3 regions of the Amycolatopsis sp. NPDC043887 genome follow, and region 3 is predicted to be linked to each of the others. Evidence: riboswitches for the same ligand, from Rfam matches in the RefSeq annotation. Region 3 holds a riboswitch; each other region holds the start of a gene.
The links. A riboswitch is a leader RNA that binds a small molecule or an ion and turns the genes downstream of it on or off. The one in region 3 is predicted to bind cobalamin.
Positions count from the first base shown of each region.

Region 1: it holds a riboswitch for cobalamin, as region 3 does, so the genes downstream of both, metE (5-methyltetrahydropteroyltriglutamate--homocysteine S-methyltransferase) here and AC069H_RS17450 (peptidase) in region 3, are expected to answer to the same signal.
Region 2: it holds a riboswitch for cobalamin, as region 3 does, so the genes downstream of both, AC069H_RS18300 (ABC transporter substrate-binding protein) here and AC069H_RS17450 (peptidase) in region 3, are expected to answer to the same signal.

Region 1 covers NZ_JBWKEB010000004.1:66,882-72,333, reverse strand. Annotated here, with positions in the region: gene AC069H_RS12485 (ribonucleoside-diphosphate reductase subunit alpha) at 1-804, shown strand, start outside; gene AC069H_RS12480 (ribonucleotide-diphosphate reductase subunit beta) at 879-1,955, shown strand; cobalamin riboswitch at 2,110-2,332, shown strand; gene metE (5-methyltetrahydropteroyltriglutamate--homocysteine S-methyltransferase) at 2,432-4,705, shown strand; gene AC069H_RS12470 (cytochrome P450) at 4,844-5,452, shown strand, end outside.
Region 2 covers NZ_JBWKEB010000006.1:247,222-252,673, reverse strand. Annotated here, with positions in the region: gene AC069H_RS18315 (ABC transporter ATP-binding protein) at 1-523, opposite strand, end outside; gene AC069H_RS18310 (ABC transporter permease) at 520-1,305, opposite strand; gene AC069H_RS18305 (ABC transporter permease) at 1,299-2,240, opposite strand; gene AC069H_RS18300 (ABC transporter substrate-binding protein) at 2,242-3,750, opposite strand; cobalamin riboswitch at 3,831-3,982, opposite strand; gene AC069H_RS18295 (class I SAM-dependent methyltransferase) at 4,021-4,764, shown strand; gene AC069H_RS18290 (TMEM175 family protein) at 4,784-5,419, opposite strand; gene AC069H_RS18285 (DUF6790 family protein) at 5,439-5,452, opposite strand, start outside.
Region 3 covers NZ_JBWKEB010000006.1:82,116-87,567, reverse strand. Annotated here, with positions in the region: gene AC069H_RS17455 (helix-turn-helix transcriptional regulator) at 1-1,351, shown strand, start outside; gene AC069H_RS17450 (peptidase) at 1,537-2,541, opposite strand; cobalamin riboswitch at 2,574-2,700, opposite strand; cobalamin riboswitch at 2,813-2,880, shown strand; gene AC069H_RS17445 (hypothetical protein) at 2,970-5,414, shown strand; gene AC069H_RS17440 (flagellar hook-length control protein FliK) at 5,411-5,452, shown strand, end outside.

The sequences.
Region 1 (5,452 bases), on a different contig from region 3:
GACACCTCGTCCACTTTGGACTGGGCGCCGCTGCGCGAGCGGGTCAAGACCGTCGGTATGCGCAACTCCAATGTGATGGCGATCGCGCCGACCGCGACGATCTCCAACATCTGCGGGGTCGGGCAGTCGATCGAGCCGCTGTTCCAGAACCTGTTCGTCAAGTCGAACATGTCCGGTGACTTCACCGTGGTGAACCCGCACCTGGTCCGCTCGCTCAAGGAGCGCGGGCTGTGGGACGAGGTCATGGTGTCGGATCTCAAGTACTTCGACGGCAGCCTCGGCCAGATCGACCGCGTGCCGGACGACCTGAAGGCGCTGTACGCGACCGCGTTCGAGATCGAGTCCAAGTGGCTGGTGGACGCCGGTTCGCGGCGCCAGAAGTGGATCGACCAGGCTCAGTCGCTGAACCTGTACATCGCGGCGCCCAGCGGCCGCAAGCTCGACGAGCTGTACCGCTACGCCTGGCACAAGGGCCTCAAGACCACGTACTACCTGCGGGCGCGGTCCGCGACGCACGTGGAGAAGAGCACCCTGCGCGGCACCGACGGCAAGCTGAACGCGGTCTCGGCCACCCCGGCCCCCGCCGCACCCGCTTCGCCGAAGCCCGCCGCGCCGGCCCCGGCTCCCGCCGCTTCGCCCGCCCCGTCGGCTTCCGCCGCGGTCCCGGCCGTGCCGGTCACCGCGCCCGCACCGGCCGCCAAGCCGGAGCCGAAGGAGATGCCGAAGGTCTCGGACGTCGACTTCGTCGCCGCCGACGGCGCCGCCTGCCGGATCGACGACCCCGACTGCGAAGCCTGCCAGTAACGACATCCTCGTGAGTGGTAAGGGCGGTTAGAACCGTCCTTACCACTCACGACGCCTCTTGGAGTGTGCCCTTCATGACCACCTTTGACGCCTCCACCGACGCCACCGGCCTCGGTGAGATCGAAGTCGGCGCCGCCCGCATCAACGTCGACGACAAGCGGATGATCAACGCCCGCGCCGACGTCAACCAGCTGCTGCCGATGAAGTACACCTGGGCGTGGGAGAAGTACCTCGCCGGCTGCAACAACCACTGGATGCCGACCGAGGTCGCCATGCAGGCCGACATCGCGCTGTGGAAGTCGCCCGACGGCCTCACCGAGGACGAGCGCACCATGCTCAAGCGCAACCTCGGTTTCTTCGCCACCGCGGAATCGCTGGTGGCCAACAACATCGTGCTCGCGGTATACCGGCAGATCACCAACCCCGAATGCCGCCAGTACCTGCTGCGCCAGGCGTTCGAGGAGGCCGTGCACACGCACACCTTCCAGTACATCTGCGAGAGCCTCGGCCTGGTCGAGGGCGAGCTGTTCAACATGTACCGCGAGGTCCCGTCCATCTCGGACAAGGACGCGTGGGCGCTGAAGTACACGCAGAACCTGGAGAACCCGGACTTCGAGACCGGGACGCCGGAGGCCGACCAGGCCTTCCTGCGTGACCTCGTCGCGTTCTACGTGATCTTCGAGGGCATGTGGTTCTACACCGGCTTCGCGCAGATCCTGTCGCTCGGCCGCCGGAACAAGATGGTCGGCATCGCCGAGCAGTACCAGTACATCCTGCGCGACGAGTCGATCCACCTGAACTTCGGCATCGACTGCATCAACCAGATCAAGATCGAGAACCCGCACCTGTGGACCGAGGAGTTCCAGGCCGAGGTCCGCACCATGCTGACCGAGGCGTGCGAACTCGAGGTCGCCTACGCCCGCGACACCATGCCGCGCGGCATGCTCGGGCTCTCGGCCGAGCTGATCGAGCAGTACATGCACTTCATCACCGACCGGCGGGCGCAGCAGATCGGTCTCGCGCCGATCTTCGGCGAGACGGAGAACCCGTTCCCGTGGATGTCGGAGGCGATGGACCTCAAGAAGGAGAAGAACTTCTTCGAGACCCGCGTCATCGAGTACCAGTCCGGTGGTGCCCTCGACTGGGACTGAACCCCGAACTCGCGTGCTCAGGCACGTGACTCGCGTGCTTGAACACGGAACACGCCGGGCGGACTTCCGCCCGGCGTGTTCCGTCTCCAGGCACGCGTGTTCCGCCTCCGATCACGTGAGTTACGCCTCCAGTCACGCGAGACCCGAATTCGGTACGCTCCTGGGTGCTACTGGTTCGCCCGGCCTCCCAGGCCGGTCGAGGTAACAGGGAACCCGGTGCGAATCCGGGACTGCCCCGCAGCGGTATGTGGGAACGAAAGCCGTCACCGTGCGAGACACGGTAAAGCACTGGGACATGGCGCCCCGGGAAGCGACGGCCGGTAGGAACGAGCGAGTCGCCCACGAGTCCGAAGACCTGCCCGTGGTACGCGCGCCGACGGCGTGCGTGAGTCCGGGCCTCGTGGGATGGGCACGACCGAACGGCGGTCATCCCCGCGCGCTCCGGGCTCGCCCGACAAGCTCGCGAGGAGAGAGCTGTGACCGAAATCGGCACGACTGTGCTGGGCTACCCCCGGATCGGACCGGACAGGGAACTCAAGCGTTCACTCGAACGCTACTGGGCGGGCAAGATCGACGAGGCCGAACTACTGGGCACCGGCCGCGCGCTGCGCACCAGGACCTGGCGGGAACTCAAGGACGCGGGACTGAAATCCGTCCCCTCCAACACCTTCTCCCACTATGACCAGGTGCTCGACACCACCGAACTGTTCGGAGCGCTGCCGGAGCGCTTCACGACGCTCGGTCTCTCGCCGCTCGACACCTACTTCGCCGCCGCACGCGGGGTGCAGGACGCGCCGGCGATGGAGATGACGAAGTGGTTCAACACGAACTACCACTACCTCGTCCCCGAACTCGGCCCGGACACGACGTTCTCGCTCACCGGCACCAAACCGCTCGACGAATACCGCGAAGCCCGTGCGGTCGGTGTCGAGACCCGGCCGGTGCTGGTGGGCCCGGTGACGTTCCTGCTGCTCGCGAAGCCGGCCGAGACCGCTCCGGAGGACTTCCGACCGCTGGACCTGCTCGACAACCTCCTCGACGGCTACGTCGAGCTGCTGCGCCGACTGCACGACGAAGGCGTCGAGTGGGTTCAGTTCGACGAACCCGCCTTCGCCGCGGACCGCACCGAGAGGGAGCTCAACGCGCTCATCCGCGCCTACCACCGGCTCGCGAAGGAGACCGCGCGGCCCAAGATCCTGGTCGCCGGGTACTTCGGCGGTCTCGGCCGTGGCTTGGGTGTGCTCGCGCGCTCTCCGATCGACGCCATCGCGGTCGACCTCGTCACCGATGAGTCCTTTGTGGACGCCGTCGCCGCCGAACCCGCCCTGCGGGACAAGGAGGTGCTGGCCGGTGTCGTGGACGGGCGCAACGTCTGGCGCACGGATCCGACCCGCGCGCTCAGCCGAGCGGCGATGCTGCTGGGTATCGCGAAATCGGTCAGCGTGTCGACGTCCTGCTCATTGCTTCACGTGCCCTACGACGTCGAGCGGGAGGACGGACTGCACCCGCGTCTGAAGGGCTGGCTCGCCTTCGCCAGGCAGAAGGTCGACGAGGTCGTCTTGCTCGGGCGCGCGCTGAAGGAAGAGGGCGTCGACCTCTCCGCCGCCCGTGCCGCGGCCACGGATCGCGCGACGGCGGCCGACCTGGCCGACAGCGGGGTCCGCGCCCGGCTGGAGGCACTGCGGCCGGAGGACACCGTCCGCTCCCCCTACGCCCGGCGCGCGGCGGCTCAGCAGGCCGCGCTGAAGCTGCCGCCGTTGCCGAGCACGACGATCGGCTCGTTCCCGCAGACCACCGACGTCCGCAAGGCGCGGGCCGCGCACAAGGCGGGTTCGCTGGACGACGCGGGCTACGAAGCCGCGATGAAGGCGGAGATCGAGCGCGTCGTCCGGCTGCAGGAGGACCTCGGCCTGGACGTGCTGGTGCACGGCGAACCCGAGCGCAACGACATGGTGCAGTACTTCGCCGAGCGGCTGGCCGGGTTCGCGGCCACCGACTTCGGCTGGGTACAGTCCTACGGTTCGCGCTGCGTCCGGCCGCCGATCCTGTACGGCGACGTCTCCCGGCCGGAGCCGATGACCGTCGAGTGGGCGCGCTACGCGCAGGGCCTGACCGGCAAACCCGTCAAAGGCATGCTGACCGGACCGGTGACGATCCTGGCGTGGTCGTTCGTCCGCGACGATCAGCCGCTGGGCGAGACCGCCCGTCAGGTGGCGCTGGCCATCCGCGACGAAGTGCACGAACTGCAGGAGGCGGGCATCCGCGTCATCCAGGTGGATGAGCCGGCGCTGCGGGAGCTGCTCCCGCTGCGCGCGGCGGCGCACGAGGCGTACTTCGCGTGGGCGGTTTCGTCGTTCCGGCTGGCGACTTCCGGAATCGACGACGCGACGCAGATCCACACCCATATGTGCTACTCGGAATTCGGCGACGTGGTCAAGGCGATCGACGCGCTCGACGCCGACGTCACCAGCATCGAGGCCGCGCGGTCGAAGATGGAGGTCGTCACCGACCTCGGCGCGGCGGGCTTCGGCCGCGGCGTCGGGCCTGGCGTCTACGACATCCATTCGCCGCGCGTCCCCGCGGTCGACGAGGTCAGCGGGCTGCTGCGGACCGCCGTCGGCGCCGTGCCCGCCGAGCGGATCTGGGTCAACCCGGACTGCGGTCTGAAGACCCGCGGGTACGCCGAGGTCGAACCGGCGCTGCGGAACCTGGTCGCGGCCGCCCGCGTGGTCCGCGCCGAACTGGCCTGACCGGTCCGTGAAGGCCTCCTTCCCTACCCTCAAGGTAGTGAAGGAGGCCTTCACGGAACTTCCACCGGGGTATTGTCAGGACGTCAATAAGGGTGCGATGGTGGAACGGTAACCGATCTCAGCGGGGAGATGGTCGCCATGGCGAACGCCGTCGAAAAGGTCACCGGGGCACTGCGCGAGCGGGTCCCGCCGCTCACCTCGATCCCCCTGCCGCGTTCGGTCGACCAGCGCTGGCTCGGCGCGACCTGGCCGGTCCGCGAGCTCGCGCCCGCCCCGCCGGGCCTCAAACCCGTCCTCGGCGACGAAGGCCCGCCGGTCATCGGGCACGCCCTGGACTTCATGCGCTTCGGCATCGAGTTCGGCCTCAAACGCTACGAGACCTACGGACCGGTGTCGTGGATGGGCGCGTTCGGGCGCCGCATCGTCGCGCTCACCGGTCCGGAGGCCACCCAGATCGCGTTGGTGAACAAGGACAAGGCCTTCTCCCAGGAAGGCTGGAAGTTCTTCATCGAGCAGTTCTTCGACCGCGGTCTGATGCTGCTCGACTTCGGCGAGCACCATCTGCACCGGCGGATCATGCAGGCGGCGTTCACCCGGCAACGGCTCACCGGTTACGTCGACCAGATGGGGCCGGCCCTGCGTAAGGGCGTCGCCGCGTGGGCCGACCGGCCGAACCCGCGGATCTACTGGTCCCTCAAGCAGCTCACGCTCGACGTCGCGACGCGCGTGTTCATGGGCATGAGTTCC
Region 2 (5,452 bases), 170 kb from region 3:
CACTGGTCGGCTCGTCGAGGACCAGCACCCGTGGCCGGTTCACGAGAGTGGTGGCGAGGGCCATGCGCTGCTGCTGCCCGCCGGACAGCTGGTGCGGGAACCGGCGCCACAACGTCTGTTCGAGTCCCGATTCCGCCAGCGCGGTGCGGGCCGCCGCCAGGCGCGCGGCACGGCCGCGGTGGCGGAGGGCGGCGAGTTCGGCCAGCACCGGACCGCAGCGGCGGACCGGGTCCAGTACCGCCGACGGCTGCTGCGGCAGGTGGCCGACGACGCCGGCCCGGGCCCGTCGCAGCTCGGAAGCGGTTCGGCCCAGCAGCGGGGACCCCGCCAGCATCACCGACCCGGACAGCGTGATCCCCGGGCGGGCCTGTCCGGTCGCGGCGAGACCCAGGGTGGTCTTTCCCGTGCCGGACGCGCCGAGCACGACGAGTACCCGGCCCGGTTCGAGGGACAGGGAGACGTCGTCGAGCAGAACGGTCTCGCCGGCGCGGGCGGACAGGCCGGCGATCTCCAGGACGGTCACGGGATCACCCGCCGGGCGGCGAGCAGCCGGTCGGTGACGAGGTTCGTGCCGACGCACAACGCCATCAGCAGCGCGGCGGGAACGAGGACGACCGCGGGCGAGGTGTAGAGGGCTTCGCTGTTGCGTTCGATGACCACGGCCCAGTCCGGGGAATCGGCGGGCAGGCCGAGTCCGAGGAAGTTCGCCGACGCCAGCAGGTAGAGCACCACGCCGAGCCGTGTGCCGGCGTCGGTCGCGACGGGGCCGGCGAGGTGCCGGGCGACGTACCCGAGCTGGACGCGCCACCACGGTTGTCCTTGCAAGGTGAGGGCTTCCACGGCTGTGCGGCAGCCAGGCGCCAAGGCCGCGGCCCGCACCACGCGGGTGATCGCGGGCAACTGGAGTACGGCGACGACGGGAATGAGCACGCCGGGCCCACGGTGCCCGGTCGCGGCGAGCACCATGAGCACCAGCAGCGACGGGAAGGCCAGTACGAGATCGAGGGACCGCATCACGGCCTCGTCGGCCAGCCGTCCCCGCCCGGCCGCGACGAGACCGAGCGGCACCCCGATCAGGTAGGCGAGCCCGAGTGCGGCGGCCGTCATGCCGATCACGGGGAACCCGCCCGCGAGGATCACCGTGAGCGCGTCGCGGCCGAGGACGTCGGTGCCGAGCGGATGAGCGGCGTCCGGTGCCTGCCACGGCGCGCCGACGGACTCCACGGGCCCCGCGATCACCGGCCCGGCCATCGCGAGCACCAGCGGCACCGCGAGGAGGGACCATCCGAACGTCCGCTTCACCATGTCGCGGGCTCCCGCTGCGGCGTGAGCCGATGCGCCACGAGGTCGGCGACCAGGTTCCCGAGCACGACCACGACGGCGAACGTCAGCACGTATCCCTGCACCTGCGGGATGTCCCGGTTCTGCACGGCTTCGACGAAACCTGTGCCGAGACCGGTGAACGCGAACAGGGATTCGACGATCACCGTGCCGGTCAGCAGCCCTTCGACGGCGCGGGCGAGTTGCTGCACGGCGGGGGCCGCGGCGGCGGGCAGGAGATGCCGCAGCACCACTGTGCGTTCGGACAGGCCGAGCAGGCGCAGATGCCCGGCCACCTGGCCCCGGGTCTGCTCGGCGATCCCGATCCGGAGCTGCCGGGCGACATCGCACAGCTGCCGGGCGACCAGCACGATCACCGGCAGTACGAGCACTTCGGGGCGCGCGGCCGGCTCGGTTCCGGCCGCGGTCGCCGGGAGCAAACCGGTGTAGACGGCGAATCCGGCGACCAACAGCAGACCGAGGACGAACTCGGGAATCGCGTGCAGGAACAGCGTGACCGAGGTGAGCACTCGGTCGATCATCGACCCTTCGCGCAGCCCACAGGTCACCCCGATGCCCAGCGCGAGCGGTACGAGCACGAGCAGGGTCACCCCGGCGAGCAGGGCGGTGGCGGCGAAGCGGCGGGCGATCTCCTCGGTCACCGGGGCGCCGGTCACGAGCGACCGGCCGAGATCACCGGTGAGCAGCCCGGAAAACCAGTGCCCGAACCGGTCGAGGATCGGCTGGTCGAGGCCGAGCCGGTGGCGCACGGTCGCCACCTGCTCGTCGGTGGCCTGCTCGCCGAGCACGACCGACGCCGCGTCGCCGGGGAGCAGCGCGGTCACGGCGAACGTCGCGATCAGCACGAACATCGCCTGCAGAACGGCGAAGCCCAGCCGCCGGGCGGCGTAACCCGGCACGTCAGGACAGCCGGGCGCGGTCGAACCTCGCCCAGTCGAAGGTGTTCGGCGGCGCGGACACCAATCCGGACACCCGCTTCGACACGCCGATCGTCCAGGTGCTGAACCCCCAGGCGAGCAGACCTCCGGATTCGTGCACGATCCGCTGGGCGTCACCGAACAGCGCCAGCCGGGCACTCTCGTCCGGGGTGGCCGCGGCCCGGTCCATGAGGGCGTCGAACCCCGGCGAGGCGAAACCGTTGACGTTGTTCGAACCGCCGGTCCGGAAGCGCTGATTGAGGAACGTCGGCACCGGCAGGGTCGCCGTACGGGTGAGCGCGGCGACCCCCTTGGTCTTGATCTCGCTGAAATAGGTGCTCGACGCGCGCGTGTTCGGTGTGACCTTCAGCCCGATTTCCCCGAGCTGCTGGGAAATCAGGGTGGCCGCGGTGGCGAAGCCCGGATCGACGTCGCTGGTTTCGACGGCGAAGGCCAGCCCCTCCGCGCCCGCCTCCCGGACGAGTGAGCGGGCCGCCTCGACATCGCGGCCGCGCTGGGGGATGCCGGTGGCGTACCCGCGGAGTCCTTTGCCGAACAGGTCGTTGCCGATCTCGCCGCGTCCGGCCAGTGCGACGCGGTTCAGCGCTTCTCTGTCCACTCCGGACAGTACGGCGCGCACCAGCCTCGGATCGGCGAACGGCGGCCGCGTCACGCGCAGCATCATGCCCTGCATCGTCGTTCCCTTGGCTTCGAGCAACGAGACGCGCCCGTCACCGGCCAAGCGGGCCGCGGTACCGGCCGCGAGATCGTGGGCGTAGTCGACCTGCCCGGACAGCAAGGCGTTGACGCGTGCGGCTTCCTCGTTGACCGGTACGAATTCCAGCTCGTCGATGCCCGGCGCGCCGTCCCAATGGGACTCGTTCTTGCGGAACACCGCCGGCCCGCCGGGGGTGAACGAGACGAAACGGAACGGACCGGAGCCGACCGGTGCCGTGAAATCCGTCGTCCCGGCGGGCACGATCTCCGCGCCGGGAGCGCCCCAGCCCGACGGGAACTCGAAGTCGGGAGCCGTCAGTGTCAGCTCGATTTCGGCAGGGGACACCGCTTTGCTGCGGCCGAAGTCCACCTTCGCGAAGTACTGCCGTGATGAGGACGCCAGTGCGGGATCGGCGATCCGCCGGAAGGTGTAGAGCACGTCGTCCGCCGTGACCGGACGGCCGTCGTGGAAGGCCGCTCGCCGCAGCCGGATCCGCCAGCGTGTGCCGGAATCGTCGCTTTCCCAGGACTCGGCCAGCCGCGGCCGCAACGAGGTGTCGGCGTTGTAGGCGACCAGCGTGTCGAAGAGCGCCTTGGCCCGCGCTTGGTCGACGAAAAGGGAGACCTGAGACGGGTCCAGGGTCTCCTTCGAGCCGCCCGCGGCGAACGCGACCCTCAACCGGCCGGTATCCGCCGGCGCGGTCCCGCACGCGGCCAGCGGCGTGAGAGCGGCCAGGGCGAGCAGCCGCCGGCGGGTGAGCGGATGGCGCGTCATAGGAACCTCCGGGACATCGAGCACTGTCCCGGGCGCGCGGCCGCACGTGAACGGGACCCCGCTCCGTACTCCACGACAGTTGGGGCTGGCGGTACCCGGCGGGCAGTCCGGCTCACGGCGCTGAGACGTCTTCCCAGGCCGTTCACGGTTGCGGGTCAGCGCCGGATTCACACCGGCTTCCCCCGACGGGCACCTTCTTGCGTTGTGGCGCCCACGGTAACCCATGCCAGGGGTGTGCTACACAGGATCAAGATCACGAAGGGGAGGCCGGTGGACGAGAAGCTCGCGGCGGACTGGGTGCGCCGGTGGGACATCCAGCAGGAACGCTACGTCGCGGACCGCGAAGAACGCTTCGCCGTGCTGATCGACGTCGTCGAGCACGTATGCCGTGACGTCGCCGAGCCGCTGGTGCTGGACCTCGGCTGCGGCCCGGGATCGCTGGCCACGAGGCTCGCCGGGCGGCTGCCGCGCGCACGGGTCATCGGCGTCGACAACGACCCGTTCCTGCTCGCCCTCGCCCGGGCCACCCGGCCGCGGCAGGCGGACATCGAGTACCTCCAGGCCGACCTCGCCGAGAGCGGCTGGCTGAAATGGGGGCCGGTCGACGCCGCCGTCTCGACGACCGCGTTGCACTGGCTGCGTCCCGAGCGGCTCGCCGACGTCTACCGTGACCTCGCCGGAGCGCTGAGGGAGGGCGGAGCGCTCGTCAACGGCGACCACCTCTACGACGAACAACCCGGTGTCCGCGACCTCGCCGAGGTGGTCAAGAACCGGCGGGCGGTCCGTGCCGGGGTCGGCGCCAACGAGGAATGGAAGGCCTGGTGGGCGGCGGTCGCCGCCGATCCCGCGCTGCGGGAGCGGTTCACGGCCGACGAGTTGCGCGGCATCTCGACCGGCTACGGCAACCGGCTGAGCCCGCAGGAGCACACCAGGCTGCTCCGGGAAGCGGGCTTCGCCGAAGTGGCGCCGGTGTGGCAGTCCGGCGACGACTACGTCCTGACGGCGCTGCGCTGACCCGGTCCGGTCAGGCCGCTCAGGTGCCGGACGACCTGCGGTCCTGGACGCGGCGGGCGACGGCGAGCGTGACAGGCGCCGCGAGCCAGCACAGGTAGGCGACGGCGTCGTCCGTCAGGAACGAGACGGGCACGGAGATCCCGAACACCGCGGCCAAGCAGACGCTGCGCGTCAGGCTCTGGGCGAACACCCGGGGCGGTCCGTCGGTCACGTACAGGTGTTCGCGCCGGATCTCCCTGATGATCAGCGCGAACGACGCGGAGGCCAGGACCTGCACCATCGCGTACAGGCTGAACCGGAGCGGGAACGCTCCCTCGGCGGTGATGACCCGCGTCGCGAACGGCATCAGGACCTGCATGAACAGCCAGACCAGGGTGAGGCTGATCAGGCGGCCGCTCAGCGAGCGGACGTAGGGGAAGATCTCGTGGTGCGCGCGCCAGTGGGCGGAGATCACCGCGAAGCCGAGCGCGAAGGCGAAGTATTCCTTGCCGTGGTCCGAGATCGAGCTCAGCATGGCGCCGGTGGTGTCGCCGTGGGGGATCGGGAGATCCAGCGCCAGCAAGGTGAGCGCGATCGCGATCACCGCGTCGACGAAGACGCTGAGCCGCTCGGCGGCGGCCTTTCCGGTCGCTTGGTCGGTCTGTGTCGTCGTCATGAGGACAGCTCCCGCGGGCTCAGGCGGCGAGTT
Region 3 (5,452 bases):
GGCGTTGCTGCACGGGGAGATCGAGCTGCGTGACGGCGATCCCGCCGTCGCCACCCACGAACTGGGCGCGGCGGCGGAACTGCTGCCCGATCCGGCGGGCGCGCTCCTGCTGGCGGGCGAGGCGCGCAGGCTCGGCGGTGACCTGAGCGGCTACCGGGCCCTCGCCAGGACGGTCCCGGCGGGTGACGAGCTGGTCTCCGCGCATTTCCACGGTCTGACCTCGGTTTACGCCGGACGTCACGAGGACGCCGTCACTCCGCTGAAGGACGCTGTCGCCAAGGGGATGGCCGGCTCGGACGTCGCCGGGGCCGTCTGGGCCGCCGAAGCGGCCTTCGCCCGCGGGCATGCCGAACGGGCGCACGAATACGCGGCCGCGGCCGTGAGCCGCGCGCGGCTCGGCAAACGCCACGCGGAACTGCCGTGGGCGCTGATCTATCTGTCGCTCTCGGCCATCGCGCTCGACCGCATCCCCTGTGCGCGGGCGGCGTCCCGCGACGGCCTGCGGGCACCGCACAACCTGCGGATGGAGCATCTGACGCTGCTGGGGCTGGCCGCCGCACTGCTCGGTGACCGCGTACCGGAGCTGGACGAGGCGGCCGAAGGCATCGCCGAACGCGGTCTCGGCAGGCCCGCCGCGGTCGCCGCGTGGGCGAACGCCTGTCTGGACCTGGCCGAAGACCGGCCCGACGACGCGCTGAGCAGGCTCGAAGACCTCGCTTCGGGTGTTTCCGGCGACCAGCCGGTGATCCGCGTGCTGGCCACCCCGCAACTCGTCGAGGCGGCCGTCTGTTCCGGACGGCCCGAACGCGCACTGACCGCGCTGGAGGCGTTCGACCGCTGGACCCTCGCGGGCGCGGAACCCTGCTGGCTCGCGCTGAGCCACCGCTGTCACGCGCTGACCGCGCCGGATCCCGGTGTGGCGGAACGGCGTTTCGTCCTGGCCATCGAGGCGCACCGGCGGGCGGGCGGCGCGATGGAACTCGCCAGGACCCGGTTCGCCTACGCCACCTTGCTGCGACGGCATCGGCGGACCCGGGACGCCCGCGACCAGTTCCGCGATGCCTTGCGGGGCTTCGAAAACGTCGGCGCGACCCGGTTCGCCGAACGGGCAAGGGCCGGGCTGCGAGCGACCGGCGAGACCGTCGACTCGCCGCACCGATCGCTCGCCGGCCTCACACCGCAGCAGGACGCCATCACCCGCCTGGTGGCGGCGGGGGAGACGAACAAGGAGATCGCGCGGCGGCTGGTGATCAGCCATCGCACGGTGGATCACCACCTGCGGAACATCTTCACGGCATTGGGTGTGCGGTCCCGGGTGGAACTCGCGCGCCGCGTCGCCGCCGGCGAGTGACGCTGCTCGTGACTCGCGTGCCTGGAGGCGGAACTCGCGTGCTCAGAGGCGGAACTCGCGTGCCTGGAGGCGGAATATGCCGCGTGGAGGTCCGCGCGGCGAGTTCCGCCTCTGAGCACGCGAGTTCGGCGTTCAAGCACGCGTGTTCCGTCTCTGAGCACGCGAGTTACGGGGCCAGTCTCACGTCACGGGCAGGCGAGGACCGGGGCCTGCGGACGCCCGCCGCCGTGCAGGTCGCTCAGCGGAACCCTGGCCAGGCCGAGGATCGCCTGCGCGGTCGCGCGCGGGGCGGTCGACGGGTTCAGGCCCGTGGCGTCGTAGGCGATCGCGCCGCGGTCCGCCTCGGCGCCGGCGCAGCCGGTCTGCAGTGACCGCAGGAATTCCCGCGCCTTGATGGCGGCGGCGGGGCGGTGCCCGGCCAGCGCCTGCGCGGCGAGACCGGTGCTGTTCGCGTTCGGCGCGTTGGTGGAGAAACCGAAGCCGCCGTTCGGGTGCTGCTTGGTGACCAGCCAGGAGGTGCCCTCCCCGGCGTTCACCGGGTCACCGGTGGCGCGCAAGGCCTGCACGACCGTCGCGGTCGCGTCGACGTCGCTCGTGCACGTCGCTTCGCCGAAGTTCAGCGGGAAACCGCCGTCGGGGCACTGGGTGCCCGCGAGGAACGTCACGGCCTGCGCCGGGACGTCGCCGGTGCGGTCCAGCGCCAGCAAGGCGAGTGACTGCGAGAGGGCGTTGGAGTAGTCGCCGTATTCGGACCGGTCGGAGAACCGCCCGGACGGCGTCAGCAGCGAGAGCAGGCCCGCCTTCAGGTCGACGCCGCCGAACGACGCCGGGTTCTTGCCGCGAACCTGCGCGGCGAGCAACAGCTTGGCGTGCGCGCCCGCGTACGCCTCGGTGCCGCTGCCGACGTAGCCCGTGGTGATCTCCGGTTTCGCCAGCCAGGTGATCGCCTTGCCCGCGTTCGTGTCCGACACCCCGGCCGCGGCGAACGCGAAGATCGCGTCGATCGTCAAACCCTGGTCGGGGAACTTCTGGCCGCCGAAGTCGGCCTCGAACCTTTCCCCGTCGGCCAGCTGCCTCGCGAGCCAGCCCGCGGCGGCGTCCGCCTTGTTGTGGGTGGCCGCGGCCGCCGCCGGAGCGGCGACCAGCCCGATGCCGCACAGCAGGGCGACAGCGAAAACCAAACGTCTCATGAGAACCCTTTCCCGCATTTCCACGACAGGAGTCGGTGACACCGCGCGACGTGGGTGACCGGGCTCGCCTGGAGGGCACACCGTTGCGGGACAGCGCCGGACTCTCACCGGACTTCCCCCACGACCGCGCTGAATCGGACGAACCGAAGAGTACCGCCAGAGCGCGAGTTTCGATGTGATCCTGGCAACCGACCTGGTCAGCGGTGCCTGCCGGAGGTGATCGAGTGTTAACCTCGATCGGCTCGACAACTGCACACCGCCGCCCGTGACGGGGAAGCCGGTCGAAATCCGGCGCTGTCGCGCAACCGTGGGCCCTTCACCAGGGCGAGCCGGGATACCGAACGGGCGGATGAACGAACCACTGTCGCGATAAACAGGGGTGACCGCGGCGTCCGCGCCTGTCCTCCGTCATGCCGCAAGGAGGAGTCATGCGCCGCCGGTCCCTCGCCGCAGTGGCGTTCGCCGTCAGTGTCGGCGTGGTCGCCGCGCTGCTCACCGGGACGGCCACCGCCGCGAACGATCCTGGCGCTGCGAAGGCGAATTCCCGCTGGCTCGCGACGAAGCTGAAGCCGGACGGCACGCTCGAGAACCCCAACGGGGCCGCATTGCCAGACCACGGCCTGATGCTCGACGTGCTTTTCGCGTTGTACGCGTCGGGCGATGGCGCCAAGGCCGAGCCGATCATGAGGTTCCTCGACGACGAAGGCCACGCCACCGACTACTTCACCTGGGACGGACTGGTCCCCGGTGCCGGATACGACAAGGTCATCGTCGGGGGCTCGCTCGCCAAGACGCTGGTCGCCGCCCAGGTTTCCGGCAGGGACCCGCGACACGTCGACGGGTACGACCTGGTCGCCGAGACCCATGCCGCGATCATGCGCAAGGGCCCCGACAAGGGCCGGATCAGCGACTACTCCAAAGATCCGGACCTCGCCGGCGCGGTGAACAACGACGCGAACACGTTCGGACAGGCGCTCGGCGTCATCGGGCTCGCCGCGGCGGGCGAGAACGACCGGATCGCCATCGACAGGTTGCTGGCCCAGCAGTGTTCCGAGGGCTACTTCCGCCTTGAGTTCAAATACATCCCCACGAACGAGACCGGCGACCATGTCACCCCGAGCGGCGACAAGGTTTCGACCTGCGACGAAGGCAAGCCGCTCGACCTTTCCCCGACCGACGGTGACGCCACCGGTCTCGCGCTCTCGGCGCTGCTGGCCGCACGGAAGGCTGGCGCGACCGGACTCGACGCCCCGATCGCCAAAGCCGTCTCCTGGCTCAAGGCGGACCAGGATCCCGGCGGCGGCTGGGGCGGCGGCGTCAGCACCGAGGCACCGAACACCAACAGCACCGGCATGATCGTCCAAGCGCTCGCCGACGCGGGCGGCGCGGACGCGGCGGTGGACAAGGGTGTGCGGTACCTCAAATCCGCGCAGGCGAACGCCGCCGACTCCGGCACCAGGCTCGCGGGCGAAATCGGCGCGATCGCCTACAACCCCGCCGCCTACGAGGACGCGCGCACCTCGGGTATCAGCGGGGTCGACACCTGGATCCGCGCGGGTGCCCAGGCTTCGCTCGGCTTGTCCCAGATCGGCTTCTACGCGCTCGCGAAGGGCAAAACTCAGCCGCCTACCAGCAGCATCCCGGCTCCCACGACGACCACCATCACGAAGTCGGTGACGCCGCCGCCCAGACCCAGGAATGCAGGCACGACCAGGGCGTCCACGGTCGTCCAGCCACCGGCCACGATCGCCACCCCGGATACGGCGACACCGGCCGCCCGTCTCGGCGCCTACCTGGCGAACCGGCTCACCGGCGGTGACCACGTCGAGGTGACCGAGGACGGCAAGACCTACGTCGACTACGACGCCACCGCCGACGTGGTGCTGGCCCTGCGAGCGCTGGACCAGCAGCCGGACTCCGTCGCCCGCGCGTCGCAGTTCCTGGTGAAGCCGGAAGCCGTACGGGCCTATGCCCACGGCGCGCCCTACGAGCAAGGTGAGGCGTCGTATGCCGAACCGCTCGCGAAACTCGTGCTCGTCGCCGAGTTCGCGAAGGCCGACGTCGCCGGGCAACTGCGCTCCGATCTGGTGAAGCTGCGCGGCACCGACGGCAAGTTCACCGACACCGGATCGTTCGCCGACGCCGACGAGACGGTGGAGCGGCACGCTTGGGCGGTGCTCGCCACCGTGGCCGATCCCGGTCCTGCGGTCGAACTGCTCCTTTCGCGCCAGTGCGCCGACGGAACCTTCCCGAAGCATCTCGACACCGTGGAGTGCGGCTCCGGCGACCTCGCCGCGACCGCCGCCGCGGTCACCGCGCTCGCCGCCCGTCCGCACACCGACGCCGCGCCCCCGTCCAGGCGCCCGGACGGCTGGAGCGAGCGGCGCGTGTCGGCGTTCGTCTCCGCGGTGGGCGCGCTCGGCGTCCGGCCGACCGGCGAGGGCATGGTCACTGGAGAGGGCGGAGAGCCGGACGTCGCGCTCAGCGCCGCCGTCGCCGCCGCGCGGCAGACCGCCGGCCTCGACGCGAGCGGAACGGCGCGGTCACTGGGCGAACTGGTCCAAGCCGATGGCGGTCTAGCCAAGGGATCCGCCGGGGCGACCGATTTCCCGACCAGTCTGGCCGCGGCGCAAGGAGTCGCGGGCCGATCGTGGCTGACCGCACCTGATTCGCCGCTCTCGCCCGCGATCCGGCTGCCGCTGACCGAGGCGAATCCGTCCGGCGCACCGGTACTGGCCGCGGAGCAGTCCGGCTCCCCGCCGTCATGGCTGATCTGGGGACTCGCCGGGCTGGCCGTCCTGCTGCTGCTCACCGTGATCGCACTGGTTTTCGTACTTCGCCGTTTCACCAAGAAAAAGGGGGCAACACCATGAAGAGAATGCTGGCCGTGACGTCCGTCCTCATCGGACTG